3 regions of the Nocardioides coralli genome follow, and region 3 is predicted to be linked to each of the others. Evidence: predicted binding sites of a transcription regulator. Region 3 holds the regulator's gene; each other region holds the start of a gene.
What was found. The regulator LexA, encoded in region 3, represses DNA repair genes until DNA is damaged. The targets are predictions, from matches to a motif close to TCGAACANNTGTTCGA.
Positions count from the first base shown of each region.

Region 1: the regulator LexA is predicted to act here: its motif matches at 5,571-5,586, upstream of K6T13_RS02110 (HNH endonuclease signature motif containing protein).
Region 2: the regulator LexA is predicted to act here: its motif matches at 5,090-5,105, upstream of K6T13_RS13375 (HNH endonuclease signature motif containing protein).

Region 1 covers NZ_CP082273.1:418,754-426,473, forward strand. Annotated here, with positions in the region: gene K6T13_RS02085 (hypothetical protein) at 1-539, opposite strand, end outside; gene K6T13_RS02090 (SRPBCC family protein) at 613-1,104, opposite strand; gene K6T13_RS02095 (ArsR/SmtB family transcription factor) at 1,101-1,451, opposite strand; gene K6T13_RS02100 (ABC transporter ATP-binding protein) at 1,557-3,479, opposite strand; gene K6T13_RS02105 (ABC transporter ATP-binding protein) at 3,476-5,356, opposite strand; gene K6T13_RS02110 (HNH endonuclease signature motif containing protein) at 5,600-6,886, shown strand; gene K6T13_RS02115 (homogentisate 1,2-dioxygenase) at 6,949-7,720, shown strand, end outside.
Region 2 covers NZ_CP082273.1:2,741,449-2,749,168, reverse strand. Annotated here, with positions in the region: gene K6T13_RS13395 (WS/DGAT/MGAT family O-acyltransferase) at 1-1,197, shown strand, start outside; gene K6T13_RS13390 (DUF6912 family protein) at 1,194-1,535, shown strand; gene pruA (L-glutamate gamma-semialdehyde dehydrogenase) at 1,621-3,249, shown strand; gene K6T13_RS13380 (hypothetical protein) at 3,655-3,837, shown strand; gene K6T13_RS13375 (HNH endonuclease signature motif containing protein) at 3,876-5,075, opposite strand; gene K6T13_RS13370 (DMT family transporter) at 5,217-6,149, opposite strand; gene K6T13_RS13365 (DUF2505 domain-containing protein) at 6,217-6,699, opposite strand; gene K6T13_RS13360 (NAD-glutamate dehydrogenase) at 6,822-7,720, shown strand, end outside.
Region 3 covers NZ_CP082273.1:583,365-591,084, reverse strand. Annotated here, with positions in the region: gene K6T13_RS02975 (sensor histidine kinase) at 1-503, shown strand, start outside; gene K6T13_RS02970 (response regulator) at 500-1,105, shown strand; gene lexA (transcriptional repressor LexA) at 1,170-1,883, shown strand; gene K6T13_RS02960 (hypothetical protein) at 1,946-2,395, opposite strand; gene K6T13_RS02955 (sensor histidine kinase) at 2,556-3,719, shown strand; gene K6T13_RS02950 (response regulator) at 3,716-4,378, shown strand; gene K6T13_RS02945 (alkaline phosphatase D family protein) at 4,465-6,132, shown strand; gene K6T13_RS02940 (alkaline phosphatase D family protein) at 6,129-7,720, shown strand, end outside.

The sequences.
Region 1 (7,720 bases), 160 kb from region 3:
TCGAGCGCCGCGTCGATCCAGGCGGCGAGCGTGGCGGAGCCCGGGAACAGGTGGGCGTCGAGGCCGCCGGTGCGGAACTTCAGCCGGTGCCCGCCCTCGGCCACGGCGTCGGCGGCCGCGAGCCAGGCCGACTCCTGGGGGACCGCCGGCAGCTCGACGTACGCCGGCACGTCCTCGGCCAGCAGCCCCTCGGCCAGGGCGGTGTCGAGGGCCGTGGTGACCCGGCGCGCGTTGCCGGCCAGGTCGTCGAGGTCGCGGAGCGCTATCTCGACGCCGGCGAGCTCGTGGCCCCCGCGTGCGGCGAGTCGGAGCGCCCCGGCGATCGCGCCGGCGCCGCCGGTCACCACCACCGAGAGCCGCAGCGGCTGGTCGATGTCAGGGATCCGCTCGTCGGTGACGACGAACGACCCGACCAGGTCGGCGTACCAGTCGCTCCGACGGGCCACGTGGGCGTTGACCGCGTCGGGCAGCGGTACGTCGCCGGGCGGGAACACCGCCGCGTCGTCGACCAGTCCGGTCCAGGCGTCGGGGAGGCTCACGCCGCCACTGTAACGACGGCCACAGCGGCCGCCCCACCGCCCGCGGGCACCCTGCCGGGAGAGTGGCCAGCGGTCAGCCGGCGAGCGCGGCGTCCAGCTTGTCCAGGGCCATCCGCCAGCCCATCTCGCCCGGCGAACCGGCCGGCACGCCCTCGTGGGTCAGCCGGAGGTGCGTCGCGCCACTGGCGTCGGCGAGGGCCACCGTGACCTGCGTGGTCGCGGGGTGCCCGGGCGGCAGGCCCGCCTCGCCCGGCTCCAGCACACGGCCGTCGGGGTCGCTCATCGACTCGGTGTAGCGCAGCAGCGTGGGCTGCTCCACGTCGAGGAACTCCCCGACGAACCACATCTGCGCCGGCCCGGACGGCTGCTCCATCGCCATGCTGAAGTGGCGCCGGCCACCGACCGCGACGTCCATCTCGACGATCCGGACCTCCGCCCCCGGTGGGCCGTACCACCCGGCGAACCGGTCGGGGTCCGCCCACATCTGCCAGACCTGCTCGATGGGGGCGCCGATCGTGCGGTCGAGGACCACCGATGCGCTCTCCGTGGATGCGTTGCCGGTCATGCTTCCTCCCTCTGTCGCTCGAGCCGGGTCTCCATCCGGTCCAGTCGCCGCTCCCACGTCGCGCGCTGCCGGTCGGCCCACGACGACACCTCGCCGAGCGCGTCCGGCCGCAGTGCACAGGGGCGGAACTGCGCGTTGCGCCCGCGGGTGATGAGGCCCGCGTGCTCGAGCACCTTCAGGTGCTTGGAGACCGCGGGCAGGCTCAGGGCGAACGGCGCCGCCAGCTCGTTGACGCTCGCCTCGCCCTCGGCCAGCCGGGCGAGCATCGCCCGCCGCGTCGCGTTGGCGAGCGCGGCGAAGACGATGTCGAGCCGCTGCTCCGCCGTCGGGTCTGCCGTCAGCGTCATCGTGCTGCCCTTCGGGTCTGGTGGAGCCCTACTTTGATCATCGGCTAATTAGCCGATTAGTAAAATACGCCGACATGCGCGGTGGCGCAAGGGTGTGCGGGGGACTCAGCTGGTCCAGGCGCGCCAGAGCGCGGCGTACTCGCCGTCCTCGCGGTCGACCAGCTCGGCGTGCGAGCCGAGCTCGGCGATCTGCCCGTCGATCACCACGGCGATCCGGTCGGCGTCGTGGGCGGTGTGGAGGCGGTGGGCGATCGCGATCACCGTGCGGCCCTCCAGCAGCGCGTGCATCGAGCCCTCGAGCGTCCGGGCGGTCCGCGGGTCGATGAGCGAGGTCGCCTCGTCGAGCACGAGGGTGTGCGGGTCGGCGATGATCAGCCGCGCCAGCGCGACCTGCTGGGCCTGGGCCGGCGTCAGCGCCTGCTGGCCCGAGCCGATCCGGGTGTCGAGGCCGCGGGGCAGCCGCTGCACCCACTCATGGGCGCCGACCGCCGCCAGCGCCGCCCACACCGCGGTGTCGTCGGAGTCCTCGCGTGCCAGCACGATGTTGTCGCGCACGGATCCGATGAAGACGTGGTGCTCCTGGGTCACCAGCGCCACCTCGGTGCGCAGCACCTCCAGCGGCAGGTCGACCAGCTCCACGCCACCCACCCGGGCCGAGCCGGTGCGGGGCCGGTTGATGCCCGACAACAGCCGGCCCAGCGTCGACTTCCCGGAGCCGGACGGGCCCACGACGGCCAGTCGCTCACCGGTGCGCAGGTCGAGGTCGACGCCGTGGAGGACGTCGTGCCCCGGGCGGTAGGCGAACCGCAGGTCCTCACCCACCAGCTCCGGCCCGGTGGGCAGCGCCTCGCCCGGCGTCCGGTCGGGCGGCACCTGGGCGATGCCGAGCAACCGGGCCGTCGACGTCGCGCCCACCTGCAGCCGGTCGAGCTCGCCGACCAGCCGGTCCAGCGGGCCGCTGAGCGCCTCGACGTAGAGCACGGCCGCGGTGATCTGGCCCAGGGTCAGGTAGCCGTAGGCGTAGCCCCACGCCCCGACGACCAGCGTCACCACGCGGGGAGTGTTGAAGGCGATGTCGATGACGGCGAACAGCAGGTTGCGCAGCGACATCGTGTAGCGCTCCGCCTGGGCCGAGACGTCGATGTCGTCGTCACCCTGGCCGACCCGGCGTCCGGCCAGGCCCAGCGCCTCGACCGTGCGGGCACCCTCCACCGTCTCGGTGAGGGTGGTGTTGATGCGCGAGTACGTCGCGCCCTCGGTGATGTAGCCCTTCGGGGCCGTTCGCAGGTAGCTGCGCACCGCGACGTAGCTGGTGGCGATCACCAGCAGGGACGGGACGGCGAGGATCACCGAGTTGAGCAGCATCGCCACCACGGAGAGGGCGACCGTGAGCAGCGAGATGATCGCCATCGGCAGGCCGAACTGCACCGAGCGGCTCATCGTGCCGACGTCGCGCGTGACGCGGGTGACCAGGTCGCCCGTGCTGGCGCTCTCGACCTGGCCCAGCGGCAGCCGCAGGATCACGCGCACGACGTACTCGCGCGCCGAGGCGAGCAGGTCCTGCCCGAAGAGCGTCGAGACCCATTGGGCGAAGAAGGTGAACAGCGCCTGCGCGCACACCACGGCCACGACGACCAGGGCGAGGGTGCCGAGGCCGGAACCGGCGCCTTCGACGGTCCGGTCGACGAGGTTCCCGAGCAGCCGGGGCACGACGAGGGCCGCACCCGCGGCGAGGGCGTTGAGAGCCACCAGGGCCACGAAGGTACGTCGGCGCTCGGAGATCAGCTGTCGGGCGAAGGCCAGCACTGCGCGGTCGTCGGCGACCGGCCAGCCCCGCTCGGGGTTCCGCGAGTCCTCGTAGACCTGCTCCGCCTCCTGCCGGCGCAGGTGGTGGCGCATCCGCCAGGCGGCGAGCCGCTCCACCGGCGTCGCCTCGGCGGGTGGCGTCAGGCGCGGGTCGACGGGCGGCCGGTCGGAGGCGTGGTCGGACCAGGTGGCGGCCGAATCGGCGAGCAGGTCCGTGCTCACGGGGTCACCTCCTCGTCGATGGCGCGGGCGACCACGGCGCGGTAGGCCGGGTGGTGGGCGATGAGGTCGTCGTGGCGGCCGCTCGCCGCGACGCCGCCGTCGACGAGCAGCACCACGCGGTCGGCGTGATGGAGCCACAGCGGCGAGACGGTGCAGACGACCGTGGTGCGGCCGGCGCGGAGCTCGGCCACCCGCTCGGCGATGCGGGCCTCGGTGTGGGCGTCGACGGCCGAGGTGGGGTCGACGAGCACCAGCACCGGCGGCTCGGACGCGAGCGCCCGGGCGAGCACGACACGCTGCCGCTGGCCGCCCGAGAGGCCGCGACCCCGCTCGTCGAGCACGCCCTGCCAGCCGCCGGGCATGGCGTCGTACACGTCCTCGGCGTTGGCGGCGCGCAGCGCCGTCTCGGCCTGCTCGCGGGTCAGCCGCCGGTGCGGGTCGACGGCGTCCTGCAAGGTTCCGGCGAAGAGCTGGCTGCCGGTGTCGCTGACCAGGATCGTGGCGCGGACGTCGGCCAGGGCGGCGTCGGCGAGGTCGACCCCGGCCAGGCGGACGCCCCAGGTCCCGCTCGTGCGGGCGGCGTCACGGGCCGCGAGCTCGGCACGCCGGCGGGCGCGCTCCGAGCGGGCCCGGCGGGCGGCCCGCCCCTTGAGGCCCTCCTCGTCCTCCTCGCTCACCGGATCGGTGTCGGCCGGGAGGTAGCGGCCCAGCCGGTCGGCGAGGGCCGCCGACTCCTCGGGGACCGCGCTCACGACGACGGTCAGCTCGCCCGCGCTCGCGACGAACCCGCTGGCCGCGTCGACCAGCTCCCCGCGCGGGTCGAGGGCGACCGGCTCGGCGGCGTCGCGCCAGGGCGGCTCGGGCTCGAAGATGGCGATCGCCTTGCGGGCGGAGACCAGCGACCGGGTGATCTTCTGCGCGAACTCGAAGAAGGTCCGGATCGGGCCGATCAGGTAGAGGCCGTAACCGAGGAAGCTCACCAGCTCGCCGATCGTCAGCCGGTCGGCGAGGACCTCGCGGGTCCCGAGCCAGAGCAGGAGCACGAGGAAGACGCCGGAGAAGAGCACGCCGAGCGCCTCGATGACCGCCTGCCAGATGCCGGCGGAGACACCGGCCGCGCGGGCGCTCTGGGACTGCTGGGTGTAGTTGCGCCCGAAGGTCCGCTCGCCCCCGATACCGCGCAGGATCCGCAGTCCGGCCACGATGTCGGTGGCCATCGAGGTCAGCTCGGAGTTGCGGGTGCGCTCGACCTCCTGGCGCCGGTGCAGCGGGCGCAGGAACGGCAGTGCCACCGCGAAGAGGATCGGCGCGGCGACGAGGACGACCAGCCCGAGTCGTGGCGAGGTGGCCAGCACGATCGCGGCGACCGCGAGGAACGAGATGAGCTGGGCGCCGGCGCGGGCGATGATCTCGTTCATCGCCCCGAACTCGTCGGAGTCGCTCGAGGCGACGCTGAGGATCTCGCCGGTGGGCGAGCGGCGCGGGAGGACGTGCCCCATCTGGGCGGCCTTGCGGGTCACCATCATCGTCGTGCCGTAGAGCGCGATCAGCCAGCTGCGGACCACCAACGTGTGGAGCGAGATGCCGAACACGGCGCCGATGAGGGTCACGAGCAGCAGCGCCCCCGCGCCGAGCGCGACGGCGTACGCGTCGCCCGGGACGATGCCGTGGTCGATGGCCCGGCCGAAGATCCAGGGACCCATGATCAGCGGCAGCTGCCAGAGGACGCCGAAGACGACGCCCACCCCCACGACCGCACCCTGCTGACGGATGATCCACCGCAGGAACCGCCCGGGTGTGCTGGTGTCGGGTACCCCGGAACGCTGGTCGCCGTCCGGTGACCAGTACGTCGAGACAAGGGGCGGGAAGTCGCGCATGGCCCGTCGAGCGTAGGTCCGCCCGTCTCTGCCCGGCGACTCGTTTTCGTCGCCGTCCGCCCGGCGCGTGGTCAGCGTCACGTGTTCGGACGCTAGGTGTTGAAGCGGACTTCAGGTCAAGCGACCAGGGGCGTACGGCGTCTGCCCCGACCACACAATGTCCACAAACGTGGGCCTGCCGGCTTTCTGCACAGTTCCGGGTCGTCTGGTTTCTTCGAACATGTGTTCGGGGAGAATGGATGCATGACGGCAGTTCTCGACCTCCACCCCGCGCCCGGCCACCCGGCCGCGCTGGTGGCGGCGGTGCACGAGGCGCTGGACGACGTCCGGGTGGACGGGTTGGGGCCGGAGGAGCTCGCGGGGACGATCGCCGAGCTCTCCCGCGCGCGGTCACGACTGCATGCGCTGGAGCTGAGGCTGGTCGCTGCCGCCGAGAGGTCCTCGGTGGCTCGGGACGCTGGGTGTGCGTCGACCGGGGCGTGGCTGTCACGCCAGACGCGGTCCGGCACGGCGGCCGCGTCCCGCGAGGTGAAGCTCGCCGCCGACCTGAACGCCAAGCTGCCCGCCACCCAGGCAGCCCTGGGCGCTGGTGAGGTCTCGACGGAGCACGCTGCAGTGATCGCCCATGCCACCCAGCGCCTCCCCGGCGGGCTCTCCGCCGACCAGGTCGCCACGGTCGAGCAGCGGCTGGTCGAGCAGGCGCGGCGCGTCGACCCCGGCCAGCTCCGCAGGCTCGCGCGTCGCGCACTCCAGGCCGTGGAGCGCGACACCACCCGCGTCGACGCCCACGAGAACGCGCAGCTCGTCGACGAGGAGACCCGGGCGTTGGCGAAGACCCGGCTCACCCTCCACGACAACGGCGACGGCACGCTGTCCGGTCACTTCACGGTGCCGCTGGTCGCCGGGTCGGTCCTGAAGAAGGTGCTGGACGCCCTGACGTCGCCTCGGAGGATCTCGACAAGCTCGACCGGCGTGGCGTCTGGCTCGGCGGACACGGCGTCAGGCTCGACGAGCGTGGCCGACCGCGACTGGGCCCACGAGCGCGGCCTCGCGTTCTCCCAGCTTCTCGAGCACCTCCCCACGGATCGGCTGCACGGCAAGACCGCGGCCACGGTCGTGGTCACTCTCGACCTCGAGACCCTCCAGGGACGGCTCGAGGCCGCGGGGCTCGACACCGGCGACGTGATCTCCGCATCCGAGGCCCGCCGCCTGGCGTGCGGGGCCGGCCTCGTGCCCGCCGTCCTCGGAGGCAAGTCCCAGCCCCTCGACCTCGGGCGGGCCAACCGGTTCTTCTCCGAGGCGCAACGCACCGCCGGCGCCCTGAGCCACACCAGCTGCACGGCCGAGGGGTGCGAGGTCCCCTACGCCTGGTGCGAGCTCCACCACCGGCAGCCGTGGAGCCAGCAGGGCAGGACCGACCTGGCCGACATGGTTCCGCTCTGCGGCTTCCACCACCGAGCCGTCCACGACCCCGGCCACCGCCACCGTCGACTACCCGACGGCTCGATCAGGTTCACGAGGCGGACGTGACCGACCTCCGGATTCGGCAATCCGGGTGGTCGTGCCCGGGGCGCTGGTGGTAGACGTTCATGGTGGTCTACTACCGGCGCGTCGGCGAGGTTCCTCGCCAGCGGCACACCCAGATGCGGGACTCCGACGGCAACCTCTACCGCGAGGAGCTGATGGGCGAGGAGGGCTTCTCCTCCGACTCCTCGCTGCTCTACCACCGGGGTGTGCCCTCGGCGATCGTCGACAGCCAGGTCTGGGAGCTCGGCGACCAGCGCCTCCAGCCCAACCACCCGCTGAAGCCGCGCCACCTCAAGCTCCACAGCCTCTTCGAGGGCGAGGGGGAGGGCGCCTGCCCCGTCGAGGGACGGCGGCTGGTCCTCGGCAACGGCGACGTCCGCATCGCCTACGTCGTCACCGGCACCGACCCCAGCCCGCTCTACCGCAACGCCATCGGCGACGAGTGCGTCTACGTCGAGAGCGGCTCGGGCACCGTCGAGACGGTCTTCGGGGTGCTGCCCTACCGCACCGGCGACTACGTGCTCGTGCCCCGGTCCACCGACCACCGGTGGGTCCCCGCCGAGCCGAGCCGGCTCTACGCCATCGAGGCCAACAGCCACATCCACGCGCCCAAGCGCTACCTCTCCCGGTACGGGCAGTTCCTCGAGCACGCCCCCTACTGCGAGCGCGACCTGCACGGCCCCGACGAGCCGCTGCAGGCCGAGGGCGCCGACGTCGAGGTGCTGGTCAAGCACCGCACCTCCGCCGGGATCGTGGGGAGCCGGCTAACCTACGCGACCCACCCCTTCGACGTCGTCGGCTGGGACGGCTGCCTCTACCCCTACACGTTCAACGTCG
Region 2 (7,720 bases), 1.4 Mb from region 3:
CACGTACGCCGCTCGGCGCTGCCGCGGCCCGGCTCGATGGACCAGCTGCGCGAGCTGGTGGCGCGGATCGTCTCGCGGCCCCTCGACCGCTCCCGGCCCCTGTGGGAGGTCTACTTCGTCGAGGGTCTGGCGGACGGCCGCGTCGCGGTGCTGTCGAAGTCGCACCTGGTGCTGGTCGACGGGGTGGTGACGGTCGACCTCGGCCAGGTCCTCCTCGACGTGAGCAACCAGCCGAAGTCGCTGGGTGGTGACGAGTGGCGTCCCGGCGGCCGCCCGTCCCCGCTGTCGCTCATGGCGGAGGCCGTGCGCGACTCGACCGCCACACCCGGCCTCGTGCTCGACACCGCCCGCAGCAACGGCGCGTCCCTGGTCCGGGCGGTCGGCGAGGTCGCCCACCGCGCCGGCCGGGTCGCGGAGGCGCTCGCCAACCGACGACCGGCTCCGGAGTCGCCGATCACCGGCCAGCTCAGCCAGCAGCGCCGGGTGGTGACCGTCCGCACCGACCTCGTCGACCACCGGCGGGTCCGCGACGCCCATGGCGGGACCGTCAACGACGTCATCCTCGCCACGGTCGCCGGCGCCCTGCGCAGCTGGCTGATGACCCGTGCCGAGTCGCTGGGGGGCATGCGGAAGGTGCGAGCCGTGGCTCCGGTCTCGGTCATCGACGACGAGCTCGAGGCCACGTCGCTCGGCAGCCAGATCGCCGCGCACCTCGTCGAGCTGCCCGTGGGCGAGCCGAGCGCGGTGATGCGCCTCCACCAGGTGTCCTACTCCTTCCAGACCCACCGCGAGACGGGGCGCGGGGTGGCGGCCAACCGCCTGGCCGGGATCGCGGGGTTCGCGCCGGCGACCTTCCACGCGATCGGCTCGCGCGTCGCAGCCGAGGAGCTGCGCCGGGGCTTCCAGCTCAACGTGACCAACGTGCCGGGTCCGCAGTCACCGCTGCACGCGGCGGGGGCGCGGATGGTGGAGACCTACCCGGTCCATCCGCTGCTGCCCGGGCACGCGCTCGCGGTGGGCGTGACCTCCTACGACGGGGCCGTCTTCTATGGCATCACCGCCGACCGCGACCTGCTGCCCGACGCCGACCTCCTGGGTCAGTGCCTGACAGAGGCACTCGACGAGCTGCTCGACACCGTCTCGGGGGCGCGGTCCCGGGCGCCGAGGGGCAGGCGCAAGCAGCCGGGCAAGCGATGACCCGGGTCTACGTCCCCGCGACGATCGCCCTGCTGGCGGAGTGGCACGCTGCCGGGGCGGTGCCCGCCGTCGCGGACCGGGTGGTGGCGTCCCGCGAGGACGAGGACATCGAGTACCACGCGCTGATGGAGGCGGCCGTGACCTCGGCCGGCATGCAGCCGGACGGTGGTCGCCGGGTGGTCGTGGTCGCCGAGGTGGGTCACGGTGAGCTGCTCCTCGAGGTCCCCCTCGACAAGGTGGTCGCCGTGCACTGTGACACCGAGGACCGGTCCGGCGACGCCGATCCGCACCAGGACCTCGGCTGGTACGCGACCCAGGAGATCCCGGACCTGATCTGAGACTCGCAGGCTCCGGGCCGCGGGCTTGCTCAACCTCTCGCCCCACGCCGTGCCCTCCTCCGTCGGGCCCGGCTAGGGTCGGAACATGGACGCCATCACCACGACGCCGGCTCCGGTGAACGAGCCGAACCTGACCTACGCACCCGGTACGCCCGAGCGGGAGACCCTCGTGGAGGAGCTCGCCCGCCAGGAGCGCCGTCAGCACACCTATCGCGCCGTCATCAACGGTCGGAAGCGCAGTGGTGGCGGGGTGGAGATCCCCGTCGTCCAGCCCCACGACCACCAGCACGTGCTGGGCACCCTGAAGAACTCCACGGCGAAGGACGCCGAGGCGGCGATCAAGGCGGCTCGTGACGCCGCGCCGGACTGGCAGCGCCTGCCCTTCGACGACAAGTGCGCGATCATCCTCAAGGCTGCCGACCTGCTCGCCGGCCCGTGGCGACAGCGCCTCAACGCCGCGACGATGCTCGGCCAGTCCAAGACGGCGTTCCAGGCCGAGATCGACGCGGCCTGCGAGCTGATCGACTTCTGGCGGTTCAACGTCCACTACGCCAAACAGATCCACGCCGAGCAGCCGATCGCCAACAGCCCCGGCGTGTGGAACCGGATGGACCACCGTCCGCTCGAGGGCTTCGTCTACGCGATCACGCCGTTCAACTTCACCGCCATCGCCGGCAACCTGCCGACGGCCCCGGCGCTGATGGGCAACACCGTGATCTGGAAGCCCTCGCCGACCCAGCAGCACGCCGCCTCGCTGACGATGGAGCTGCTCGAGGAGGCCGGCATGCCCCCGGGCGTCATCAACATGCTGCCCGGCGACGGCATCGAGGTGTCCAACGTCGCGCTCAACCACCCCGACCTCGCCGGCATCCACTTCACCGGCTCGACGCCCACCTTCCAGTACCTCTGGCGCACCGTCGGCGAGAACCTCACCAGCTACCGCTCCTACCCGCGGATCGTCGGGGAGACCGGTGGCAAGGACTTCATCGTCGTCCACCCGAGTGCCGACCCCGACGTCGCCCGGGTGGCGATGATCCGTGGCGCCTTCGAGTTCCAGGGCCAGAAGTGCTCGGCCGCCTCACGGGCCTACGTCGCCAAGTCGGTGTGGAACAAGATGAAGGACCAGCTCGTCGCCGACACCGACGGACTCGGCATGGGCGACGTCACCGACCTGTCCAACTTCATGGGCGCCGTGATCGACGACCGTGCGTTCGCCAAGCACAAGAAGGCGCTGGGGCGGGTGCGGGCCAACAAGCACCTCACCGTGCTCGCCGGTGGTCAGCTCGACGACTCGGTCGGCTACTTCGTGCGGCCCACCATCGTCCAGTCGACCGACCCGACCGACCAGATGTTCTCCGAGGAGTACTTCGGACCGATCCTGGCGGTCTACGTCTACGACGACGACCGCTTCGAGAAGGTCGTGCACCAGATGGAGTCGTTCGCGCCGTACGCCCTGACCGGCGCGATCATCGCCCAGGACCGCGCTGCGGTCGCCTGGGCGAGCGAGACGCTGCGCTATGCCGCCGGCAACTTCTACGTCAACGACAAGCCGACCGGCGCCGTGGTCGGTCAGCAGCCCTTCGGTGGCGCCCGGGCCAGCGGCACCAACGACAAGGCCGGCGCCATGCAGAACCTGATGCGCTGGACCAGCACCCGGGCCATCAAGGAGAACTTCGTGCCGCCGACCGACCACCGCTACCCGTACATGGACTGAGTCCCCGAGACGACGAGCCGCCCGGACCCCTCGCGGTCCGGGCGGCTCGCTCCGTCGATCGGCAGTGTCTCTCGACACGACCCGCTCGGACCGAGGGGATCCGAGCGGGTCGCGGTGTCTCTGCGCCGGTCAGCTGGGGGGGACCTACTGACCTCCGGGCCGGTTCAGGCGGCCGGCCCGGTTGTTGCCGTTCCGGTTCAGGCGGCCGGTTCGGCGAAGCGCATCGACGGGGCACCCTCTCGATCTGGCGGGACCCACCGTCCCGCTTGCCCGGTGGAACGAGGCGACGTGGCGTGGGTCACGCTCCGTCCCCCGGTTGTCTAGACCTGCCCGCCCGTCTCGATCCGCTCTCCGTTGTCGAACGGCCGCGTCCTCGGGATGTCCGGCCGGTGCGAGGATGGAGTGGTGACCCCGCTCCACCTCGGTGCCCTGCACCCCTACGAACAGGCGCTGACGCTGGTGCTGGCGTTCGGGCCCTTCGTGGCGCTGGGGATCGTGATCTGGCGCCGCCGGCGCGAGGAAGCGTCGGACGCGTCCGGGCAGCCCGACGACGTCAGTCACGCGTCGGAGGAGCCCGTCGACCGCTGACCTCGCAGTGGCCAGTCTGGCACGGGGACGAGCTCGTCCTACGTCCGGCGGTTGAACCTGATCGATCCGTCAGGCAGACGGCGGTGGAGGTGGCCGGGGTCGTGGATCCGCCTGTGGTGGAAGCCGCACAGCGGGACCATGTCGCCGAGGTCGGTGCGGCCGCCTCGGCTCCACGGGGTGGCGTGGTGGAGCTCGGTCCAGGCGTAGGGCACGTCGCACCCATCGGCGGCGCAGCTGGTGTGTCGGGTGGCGCCGGCGACGCGTTGGGCTTCGGTGAAGAGGCGTTGGCTGCGGCCGAGGTCGAGCGGCTGGGACGCACCGTTCAGAACTGCGGGCACGAGTCCGGCCTGGCAGGCCAAGCGGCGCGCCTGCCCGGCGGAGACCAGGTCGCCGGTGTCGAGGCCGGCGGCCTTGAGCCGGTCGGTGAGGCTGTCCGCGTCGAGGGTGACCACGACGGTGGCGGCGACCTTGCCGTGGAGCCGGTCGGTGGGCAGGTGCTCCAGCAGCTGCGTGAACGCCAGTCCCCGCTCGTGGGCCCAGTCGCGGTCACGAGTCTGGTCGCCGGCTTGGGCGGTGGTGGCACCGAGCCGCCCGCGGCGTGGCGCGGTGAGGGAGTCGAGGACCTTCCGCAGGATCGACCCCGCGAGCAGGGGGACGGTGAAGTGGCCGGACAGGGTGCCGTCGCCGTTGTCGTGCAGCGTCAGCCGGGTCTTCGCCACCGCGGCGGACTCCTCCTCGACCAGCTGGGCGTCCTCGTGGGCGTCCACGGTGGCGGGGTCGGGTTCGACGGCGGCCAGCGCGCGGCGGGCCAGGCGGCGCAGCTGAGTCGGGTCGACCCGGCGGGCCTGCTCGACCAGACGGTCTTCCACGCGGGCGCGCTGGTCACCGGTGAGGTGGCGGGGCAGGCGGGAGGCGGCCTGCGCGATCACGGCGGCGTGCTCAGTCGAGACCTCCCGGGCGGCCGCGGCGGTGCCGGTCCGGGTCTGCCGGGACAACCACGCACCGGTCGAGGCGCACCGTGCATCCTCGGCCACGGTGGACCGCTCCGCGGCCGCGAGCAACCGGAGCTTGATCGCCGCCATCCGGTGCAGCGCCCGCTCCCACTCCGCGACCGTCGCGGCGAGCTGGTCGGCGGGCACGCCGTCGGCGTCCACGTGGTCAAGGGCCTCGTGCACCGCCGCGGCCACCGCGGCCGGATGACCGGGTGGAGGAGGCGCGAGCTCGACGACCAGTGACATACCAACCACGCTATTCGAACACGTGATCGAGAGCCATGCCCGCCGCCGAGGGTGTGCACGAGCGTGACCGAAGCCCCGCCTGTGGACACCTGTTGGCCCATCGCGGCCGGGCCGCTGCGCCAGGTCTCGCTGGGGCTGGCGTCAGGCCGGGGTGCCGCGTTCCGTCGCCTCGGCCACCGTGGCAGACCCGGACCGCGACGCTCGTTGGCCCCAGCGGAGCACGGCCACGCCGAGGAGGATCAGCGCCACGGCTCCCGCGTCCAGGAGACCCAGCGGCTCCCCGACGAGCCACCAGCCGATCGCCAACGCGACGACGGGAGGGATGTAGGTGGAGCTCGACGCCGTCACCGCACCCAGGATGTCCACGATCACGTAGTAGAGGATGTAGGCGACGCCCGTGCCGAGCAGGCCCAGGCCCACCACCACGCCGAGCAGCGCACGAGGGTCCTCCGACAGGGCCGCGATCCCCTGCAGGTCGGTGGCCACCAGCAGCGTCGGCAGCGCCAGGCCGATCTGGTAGGTCGTGAGTGCAGCCGGAGCGATCCGCAACGGGGAGACGAAGCGCTTCGCATAGACGAAGGACGCCCCCACGCTGGCGGAGCCCAGGAGCATGAAGAGCACGCCGAGAGGGTCGACCACGCCGGCTGCCTCCCACGGCCGTGCGATCAGCAGGACGCCGCCGAACCCGACGACCACGCCCAGGAAGCGTCGCGGAGTCACGTGCTCGCTGCGCAGGAAGATGGCGGCGGCCAGGAAGGTGAACAGCGGGATGGCGCCGCTGAGTGCCCCGGCGATCCCCGACGGCAGCACCGACGTCCCGGCTGCGAAGGCGTAGTAGTAGAGGGACGTCGCCAGGACGGACATCACGACGAAGTGGTGGAGGTGGCGCAGGTGCCACCAGGCGAACGCCCTGCGGAGGAGTGCGTAGGCGAGTACCGGGACGAAGCCGAAGACGACCCGGAGCAGCGTGATCTGGCCGGCGGAGATGCTCTCGGACGCCCACTTCATGAAGATGAAGTTGCTGCCCCAGACCACGCCGAGCACCACGAACGCGATGCCGGCAGGTCGGAGCACTGCGCGAGTGTGGCACGGGGCCCGGCCTGCTGGCGGTGCGTGCCGGGGGTCGGACGGAGACCCGCTCCTAGCGTGCGAGCCACTTCCGGCCGACGGCGTTCTCGGCCCTCAGTGCCTTGACCAGCAGGTCGCTGATCAGTCCCTCGAGCTTGCCGCCGACCAGGGGGATGCCGACCTTGACGGTCAGGTCGACCGTCTCGGTGGTCGTGCCGTCCGACTCGCTCAGCGTGGCCGTACCGACCATGTCGCCCGGCTTGCCCGGGATGGTGACCTCGATGTCGGCGTGCTCGCGACTCGTCCAGGTCTCGGACTGGACGATCTGGATCTCCTCGCCGACGAACTTCGCCGCGAAGGCCGGGATGCCGGTGGCCGCCTGCACCTGGTCGATCCGCACCTCGAGGCCGGCGTCGGTCTCCTCGATGGTCACCTCGGACCGCAGCACGGCCTGGTAGTCACAGACTTCGCGCCTGAACGCCGGGTCCGCCAGCATCGCGGCAACCTCCGACAGGGGTGCGTCGTAGGTGAGCTCGTGCACGATCCGCTTGGCCATCCGGTGATCTCCTCTGTGTCGCGACGTCCGCGGGGCCATCATGGCGGACCTCCGGGACACGGCCCGCGGCGCGTGCCCACCCCGTGTTGTCGGAGGGGGAGGGGAGTCCTAGTGTCGGGGACGTGGCAACGACGCTCGACGAGGAGAAGTTCGCACTGCTGAGCGAGGCCGCTGAGCAGCCAGACCACGAGGCCGGTGACGGCCAGGGTGCCGGTCCGCTGGTGCGTGCCTACTACCGCAACGTCGCGGCCGAGGACGTCTGCGAGCGGAGCGTCGAGGACCTCTACGGCGCCCTCGACTCCCATCTCGAGCTGGCCCGTACGCGGCCGCAGGGGACCGCCCAGGTCCGGGTGCTGACACCCGGCCAGGACCAGGGGTGGTCGGCGGCCGGCCACTCGGTCGTCCAGGTGGTCACCGACGACATGCCCTTCCTCGTCGACTCGCTGACCATGGAGCTCACCCAGCAGGACTACGACGTCCGCGTGGTCATCCACCCCCAGATGGACGTGATGCGTGACATCACCGGGGAGCTTCGCTCCGTCACCGGTGTCGAGGACGGCTCGGTGGCCGTCGCCGAGGGGGCGATCCGCGAGTCGTGGATGCAGGTCGAGATCTCGCGGGTGCGCACCGCCGAGGAGGCCCAGGCCCTCGAGGGCGCGCTCCAGCGCGTCCTCACCGACGTGCGGGTGGCGGTGGAGGACTGGTCGAAGATGCACGCCACCGCGCTGCAGATCGTCGACGAGCTCGAGGAAAACCCGACCCCGCTCGACGGTGACGAGGTCGCACAGGGTCAGGACCTGCTCCGCTGGCTGGCCCAGGACCACTTCACGTTCCTGGGCTACCGGGAGTACCGCCTCGAGAGCGACGGCGAGGACGAGGTGCTGCGAGCCGTGCCCGGCACCGGCCTGGGGATCCTCCGCTTCGACCAGGACATGTCCACCTCGTTCGGCAAGCTGCCACCTGCGGTGAAGGCGAAGGCACACGAGAGGACGCTGCTGGTGCTGGCCAAGGCCAACTCCCG
Region 3 (7,720 bases):
CCGCCGGGCAATCGCCCGACACCCAGCTCCAGCTGCTGCGCGAGGGCCTGGGCCACACCGTCGCGGAGGTACGCCGGGTGGTCGAGGGCCTCCGGCCGCCGGCGGTCGACGACCTGGGACTGTCCGGGGCGATCGCGGAGCTGGGCCGCGAGCTCACCGGTGGCGCGGGGCTCGACCTGGCGCTCGAGCTGCCCGAGGACCGACCCGCCCTGCCGGCCGCGGTCGAGGTCGCGGCGTACCGCGTCGCCCAGGAGGCGCTCACCAACGTGGTCCGCCACGCCCACGCGGAGCACTGCCGGGTGCGCGTGTGCGTCGAGGCGGCCGAGCTCGTCCTCACCGTCGCCGACGACGGGCACGGCGGGGCGGCGCCCGGCCGGGGTGTCGGGCTGGGCAGCATGGCCGAGCGGGCGCAGGAGATCGGAGGCAGCGTGCAGGTGACCAGCGACACCGCCGGGACGACCGTGGTCGCCCGCTTCCCGGTCCACGAGGCGGTGGGCCCGTGATCGGGGTCCTCGTCGTCGACGACCACCCGCTGTTCCGCAGCGGGCTCGCCGGCCTGCTCGCCACCGTGCCGGACGTCGAGGTCGTCGGCGAGGCGGCCGACGGCGACGCCGCCGTCGCGCAGGCGGTCGCGCTCCGGCCCGACGTGGTGCTGATGGACCTCAACCTGCCGGGTACGCCGGGGCTGGAGGCGACCCGTCGCATCGGCGAGGCCGCGCCGGAGTGTGCGGTGCTCGTGCTGACGATGGTCGCCGACGACGCCAGCGTGGTCGCGGCGCTCCGGGTCGGCGCCCGCGGCTACCTGCGCAAGGAAGCCGGTCAGGACGAGGTGCTGGCCGCGATCCGCACCGTGGCCGCCGGCGGCGCGGTGCTCGGGCCCGGCGTCGCCACCCGGTTGGCCACCGGCGGTGGCCTCGCCGAGACCCTCACGCCCCGCGAGTCGGAGGTGCTCGCCCTGCTCGGCCGCGGGCTCGGCAACGGCGAGATCGCCCGCGAGCTCGGGGTCAGCCTCAAGACGGTCCAGAACCACGTGTCGGCGGTGCTCGGCAAGCTGCAGGTGCGCGACCGGACGCAGGCGGCGTTCCGCGCCCGCGGGCTGGAGTGACCGAGCCGACACGCCGTTCGAACAGGTGTTTGAAGTCCGGGCGGCGGCGTGGCACGCTGCCCTCATGCCGCAGAAGAAGGTCTCGGAGCTGCCCGACGGCCCGCCCGACGCCACCGGGCTCACCCCCCGGCAGCAGAAGGTGCTGGCCACCATCAAGGACTCGATCGAGAAGCGGGGCTACCCGCCCAGCATGCGCGAGATCGGTGAGGCCGTGGGGCTGACCAGCTCCAGCAGCGTCGCCCACCAGCTCAAGACGCTGGAGGAGAAGGGCTTCATCCGCCGCGACCCCAAGCGGCCGCGCGCGCTCGAGGTGTTCCTGCCCGAGGTGATGGCCGCCCGGCGCAGCCTCGGCGGCTTCGAGGAGAGCTCGGTTGACGAGACCGGCATCGGCGACGCCGCCCCGACCGCCACCAACGTGCCGGTGGTCGGCCGGATCGCGGCCGGTGGCCCGATCCTGGCCGAGGAGCGCGTCGAGGACGTCTTCCCGCTGCCCAAGCAGCTCGTCGGCGAGGGCCAGCTGTTCCTGCTCGAGGTCTCCGGTGACTCGATGGTCGACGCCGCGATCTGCCACGGCGACTACGTCGTGATCCGTCAGCAGCCCACCGCCGACAACGGCGACATCGTGGCCGCGATGATCGACGGCGAGGCCACCGTCAAGACGTTCCAGAAGAAGGGCGGCCAGGTCTGGCTGCTCCCCCACAACGAGGCCTACGAGCCGATCGACGGCACCCACGCCACGATCCTCGGCAAGGTCACGGCGGTGCTCCGCCGGGTCTGACGCAGCGCACCTCGACGCCCGGTCCGGCTCCCCCATGGTCGGACCGGGCGTCGCTGCGTCTCTCAGCCGGGCAGCCCGGCCATCCCCTGCAGGCCCTCGCTGACGTAGATCCAGCCGTAGAAGAGGACCGCGAGCGTGCTCAGCACCAACCCGGCGATCGCCGTGCCCGCGCCCTCCCGGGAACGTCGGCCGGCGTTCCCGAGCACCATGGCCGCGACACCGAGCACGAGCGGCAAGCCGCTCCAGAACGCCGGAACGACCACGAGCGCGGCGAGCACGGCCAGCACCAGCGCCGCTCCTCCCTGGCTGTCCCGTCGCAGCGCCCGCGGCACGACCAGGCCGTAGACGATCGCGCCGGCGACGACGATGACAGGCGCGACGGTCGCGACCTCGGCCCAGTCGTGGGCGAAGAGCGTGGTCAGGGTGAGCGCGACGGCACAGGTGGCGGCGCCGATTCCGGCGACGGTGCCGGTCGTGATGGTGGTGCTCGGGGTGCGGGTCAGGGTGGTCATGGTGGGTCCTCTCGTCCGGAGCTGGTTGCACAGCAGTCTTCGGCGTCGGGCACTAGCGGGTCGTCACGCTGCGGAGTGGTTGTCGGGCACGGCCCGGGTGACCCGCAGGTCATCCTCGGGAGTGACTCCCGGGTGGCCCGGCTGGCCCTACCGTGGCGTCATGGACCTGCGCTCCGCCCGCGAGAGGTACGGCGACGCCGTCCTCGCCGTGGTCCTGGCGATGATCGCCGTCGCGGAGGTGGTCGCCTGGGTCGAGGCCGGCCTGGCCACCGCCGTGCTGTGGGCGCTGGTCATGACGCTGCCGCTGGCCCTGCGCCGCCGCAGCCCGCTGGCGTCGTTCGTGCTCGTGATGCTGGGTCTGAACCTGCTGACGGTCGCGCAGCCGGGCTTCGACAACGACTCCTCCGCCCTGGTGATCGCCTTCTTCGTCTCCCTCTACTCACTGGGTCGGCACGCCCGCGGGGTCGAGGCCTGGCTCGGCGGCGTGGCGCTGCTGGTCGTGATGGCGAGGTTCGTGCAGAGCGAGGGTGGGTGGCAGCAGACCGACCTCGGCGACATCGCGTTCCTGCTCGGCTTCGTGGGGGCACCGTGGGCGGCCGGCTTCACGCTGCGACTGCGGCAGGACCGTGAGGCCCAGCTCAACGCGGAGAACGAGGCGCTCCGCCGGGAGCAGGAGCAGGCGGTCGCCGAGGAGCGGGCGCGGATCGCCCGCGAGCTCCACGACGTGGTCGCCCACGCCATCTCGGTCACCGTGCTCCAGGCCCGCGGCGCACGCCGGGCGATGGACGCCGACCCCGAAGCGGTACGCCGGGCCCTGGACGCGATCGAGCAGACCAACGCCGCCGCGCTGGGCGACATGCGCCGACTGCTCGCCGTCCTCCGCGACACCGAGCCCGACGGCTTGCACACCGCCGACGGCGACCGGGCGCCGCAGCCCTCGCTGGCCCACCTCGACCGGCTCGTCGACCACGTCCGCGACAGCGGCGTACCCGTCGACGTCGAGGTCACCGGCACCCGGCGCGACCTGCCGCCCGGCGTCGACCTCTCGGCCTACCGGATCGTCCAGGAGGCGCTGACCAACGTGCTCAAGCACGCCGCCGACGCGCGGGCCACCGTGCGGCTCGACTACTCCGCGGACGAGCTGGTCGTCACCGTGTCCGACGACGGCATCCCCGGCCCGCTCGGGGCCCCCCGCGGCGGCCACGGCCTGATCGGGATCCGCGAGCGCGTCTCGGTGGTCGGGGGCGCCGTCGAGGCCGGGCCCGGACCCGACGGCGGGTACCGGATCCGGGCCCGCCTGCCCTACGCACTGGAGCTCACGTGACCGACCCCGCGACGATCCGGGTGCTGCTGGCCGACGACCAGCCGCTGGTGCGCACCGGCCTGCGGATGATCCTCGGCACCGAGCCCGACCTCGAGGTGGTCGGCGAGGCCGCCGACGGTCGGGCCGCGATCGACGCCTGTGCCGAGCTCGCCCCCGACGTCGTCCTCATGGACGTCCGGATGCCCGGCGTCGACGGCATCGAGGCGACCCGCGCCGTCACCGCGCTCCCCGACCCGCCCCGGGTCCTGGTGCTGACGACCTTCGACCTCGACGAAGTGGTGTACGACGCGCTGCGGGCCGGTGCCAGCGGCTTCCTGCTCAAGGACGCGCCCGAGGAGCGGCTCGTGACCGCGATCCGGGTCGTGGCCGAGGGTGGCTCGCTCTTCGCGCCGTCGGTCACCCGGCGCCTCATCGCGGAGTTCTCCCAGCGGGCCCCGCGCAGCACGGTCGACCTGGGCGCCCTGACCGAGCGGGAGCAGGAGGTGCTGCGGCTGGTCGCCCGGGGCCGTTCCAACGCCGAGATCGCCGGCGAGCTGTTCGTCTCCGAGAACACCGTGAAGACCCACGTCGCCCGGGTGCTGATGAAGCTCGGCGTCCGCGACCGCGTGCAGGCGGTCGTGCTCGCCTACGAGTCCGGGCTGGTGCGGCCCGCGACGTAGCCGCCCGCGTGAATGCGCCGTGAACGGTCGGTGACGTCGTCAGCGTCACGCGTCACCGGGCAGCCGGCCCGTCGTTGGAACCTCACGTGAGCACTCCCGCCCTGCCCCGCCGCACCGTCCTCGCGACCGGCGCGACCGCCGCCGGCGTCTCGGCCGTCGGCCTGCCCACGACCGCCGCGGCCCGTCGCGGCGGCCGCCGCGACCGCGTCTTCGCCCACGGTGTCGCCTCCGGCGACCCGCTCCCCGACGCCGTCCTGATCTGGACCCGCGTCACCCCGACCGCGCAGGCCACCCCCGGCAGCGGCCGCGGCCCGCGGATCGAGGTCGGCTGGGAGGTCGCCACCGACCCGAGGTTCCGCGACGTCGTCCGCAGCGGCACGTTCGCCACTGGCCGGGGCCGCGACCACACCGTCAAGGTCGACGTGACCGGGCTCGACCCCGACACCTGGTACTTCTACCGGTTCACCTGGGACGGCGTGCGCAGCCCGGTCGGCCGCACCCGCACCGCCCCGGCCGACGGCGCCGCGGCCGAGCGGCTCCGGGTCGGCGTCGTCTCGTGCTCCCACTGGGAGGCGGGCCACTTCGCGGCGTACCGCCACCTCGCCGACCGAGACGACCTCGATGCGGTGCTCCACCTCGGCGACTACCTCTACGAGTACGGCGCCGACGAGTCGGCCGTGCGCCAGCACCACCCGGCCCACGAGATCGTCAGCCTCGGCGACTACCGGCAGCGCCACGCGCTGCACAAGAGCGACCCGCACCTCGCGGCCCTGCACGCCCGGGTGCCGTTCGTGGTGACCTGGGACGACCACGAGGTCACCAACGACAGCTGGAAGGACGGCGCCGAGAACCACGACGAGGGCGAGGGTGGCTACCGGCGGCGTCGCGCCCGGGCCCACCGGGCCTACGACGAGTGGATGCCGGTGCGGATGAACGGCACCGCCGACCTGCGCGACGGGTCCCGGCTCTTCCGCCGGCTGCGCTGGGGGGCCCTCGCGGAGATCTCCATGCTCGACCTGCGGACCTACCGGGACAAGATGGTCGAGACCGCAGCGCCGTTCCCGGCGCCGCAGGTGCAGGCCGAGGCCGACGACCCCGACCGCACCATCACCGGGGTGCAGCAGATGGCCTGGCTCAAGGACTCCGTCGTCCGCGACAGCGCCCAGTGGAAGCTGATCGGCAACTCGGTGATGATCGCGCCGCTGTCGATGGCGCAGCTGCCCGAGGACACCGTGAGGCTGATCGACCAGGTGACCGGCGAGCACCCCTCCGACGGGGCCCCCTTCAACACCGACCAGTGGGACGGCTACACCGCCGACCGCCGCGAGCTCTTCGCCCACATCGCCGACCACGAGGTCACCGACACCGTCTTCCTCACCGGCGACATCCACTCGGGCTGGGCCAGCGACCTGCCGCTGGACCCCGGCGCCTACCCGCTCGGCGGCACCGCCGGCGTGGAGTTCGTCTGCACCTCGGTGACCTCCGACAACATCGACGACATCACCGGCGCACCCCCGCGGACCGCCACCCGCGCGATCGAGGCCGGGCTGATGGCCAACAACCGGCACATCAAGTACGTCAACTTCGACGACCACGGCTACTCGGTGCTCGACGTCACCCCGGAGCGGGCACAGATGGACTACTTCGTCGTCGAGGACAAGACTGACCCCGACACCGGCGTGCACCACGACGCCTCGTGGTTCACCGCGGCCGGCTCGGGTGTCGTGACGTCAGCGGAGGGACCCGTCACGTGAGCACGCCTGTTCTGCCCCGTCGTACCGTCCTGGCCACGGGAGCCACCGCCGCGGGCGCCGCGGCCGTCGGGCTCCCCCACGGAGCCACCGCCGCGAGCGAACGCCGCCGCGACACCGTCTTCGCCCACGGCGTCGCCTCCGGCGACCCGCGGCCCCGCTCGGTCGTGATCTGGACCCGAGTCACCCCGACCGCCCAGGCCAGCCCCGGCAGCGGCCGCGGCCCCCGGGTTCAGGTGCTGTGGGAGGTGGCGACCGACCGGGCCTTCGCCAACGTCGTACGCCGCGGCAGCTTCGCCACCGGCCCCGGCCGCGACCACACCGTCAAGGTCGACGTCACCGGCCTGAAGCCGGCTCGCTGGTACCACTACCGCTTCACGTGGGACGGCGTGCACAGCCAGGTCGGCCGCACCCGGACCGCGCCCGGGCGACGCGCCAGGCCGGGCAACCTGCGCTTCGGCGTCGTCTCGTGCGCCAACCTGCAGGCCGGCTGGTTCAGCGTCTACCGCCACCTCGCCGACCGCGACGACCTGCACGGCGTGCTCCACCTCGGCGACTACCTCTACGAGTACGCGCCCGGCCAGTACGGCTACGGCAAGGACGACGAGGACGTCCGGCCGCACGACCCGCCGCGCGAGATGGTCTCGCTGTCGGACTACCGGCGGCGCCACGCCCAGTACAAGACCGACCCCGACGCGCAGCGGCTGCACGCGAAGTACCCCTGGATCATCACCTGGGACGACCACGAGGTCACCAACGACCAGTGGCGCGACGGCGCCGAGAACCACGACGCCAGCGAGGGGAGCTACCGGCGGCGCCGGGCCCGCGCCCACCGCGCCTTCGACGAGTGGATGCCGGTCCGGATGGACGGCACCGCCGACCTGCGCGACGGCACCCGGCTCTTCCGGCGGCTCGCCTTCGGCCGGCTCGCCGAGATCTCGATGCTCGACCTGCGGACCTACCGCGACAAGCAGGTCGAGCAGGCCGCCCCGCCGGCGCCCGAGCCGGACGGCGAGGTCAGCGACCCCGACCGGACCATCACCGGAGCGCCCCAGCGCCGCTGGCTGCTCGGCGCGCTGTCCCGCAAGCGCGCGCAGTGGAAGGTCGTCGGCAACCCGGTGATGATCGCGCCGGTCGACTTCGGGGACCTGCCCGACGAGGCGACCGGCCAGGTCAACGACGTCACCGGCCTGCTGCCCGAGGACGGCGCCCCCTACAACACCGACCAGTGGGACGGCTACACCGCCGACCGCGACCGGGTCTTCGGCTACATCCGCGACGACGGCATCACCGACGTGCTCTTCGTGACCGGCGACATCCACTCCGGCTGGGCGTGCGAGCTGCCCCTGGACGCCGGCACCTACGCCTACGAGGACCCCGACCGGCAGACCGCGGGTGTCGAGCTGGTGTGCAGCTCGGTGACCTCCAACAACCTCAAGGACATCACCGGTGACCCCTCGGGCGCGACGAGCGAGGGCATCGAGGAGTCGATCAAGGCCAACAACCGGCACGTCCGCTACCTGAACTTCGACGACCACGGGTTCTCCGTGCTCGACCTGACCGCCGAGAGGGCACAGATGGACTGGTTCAT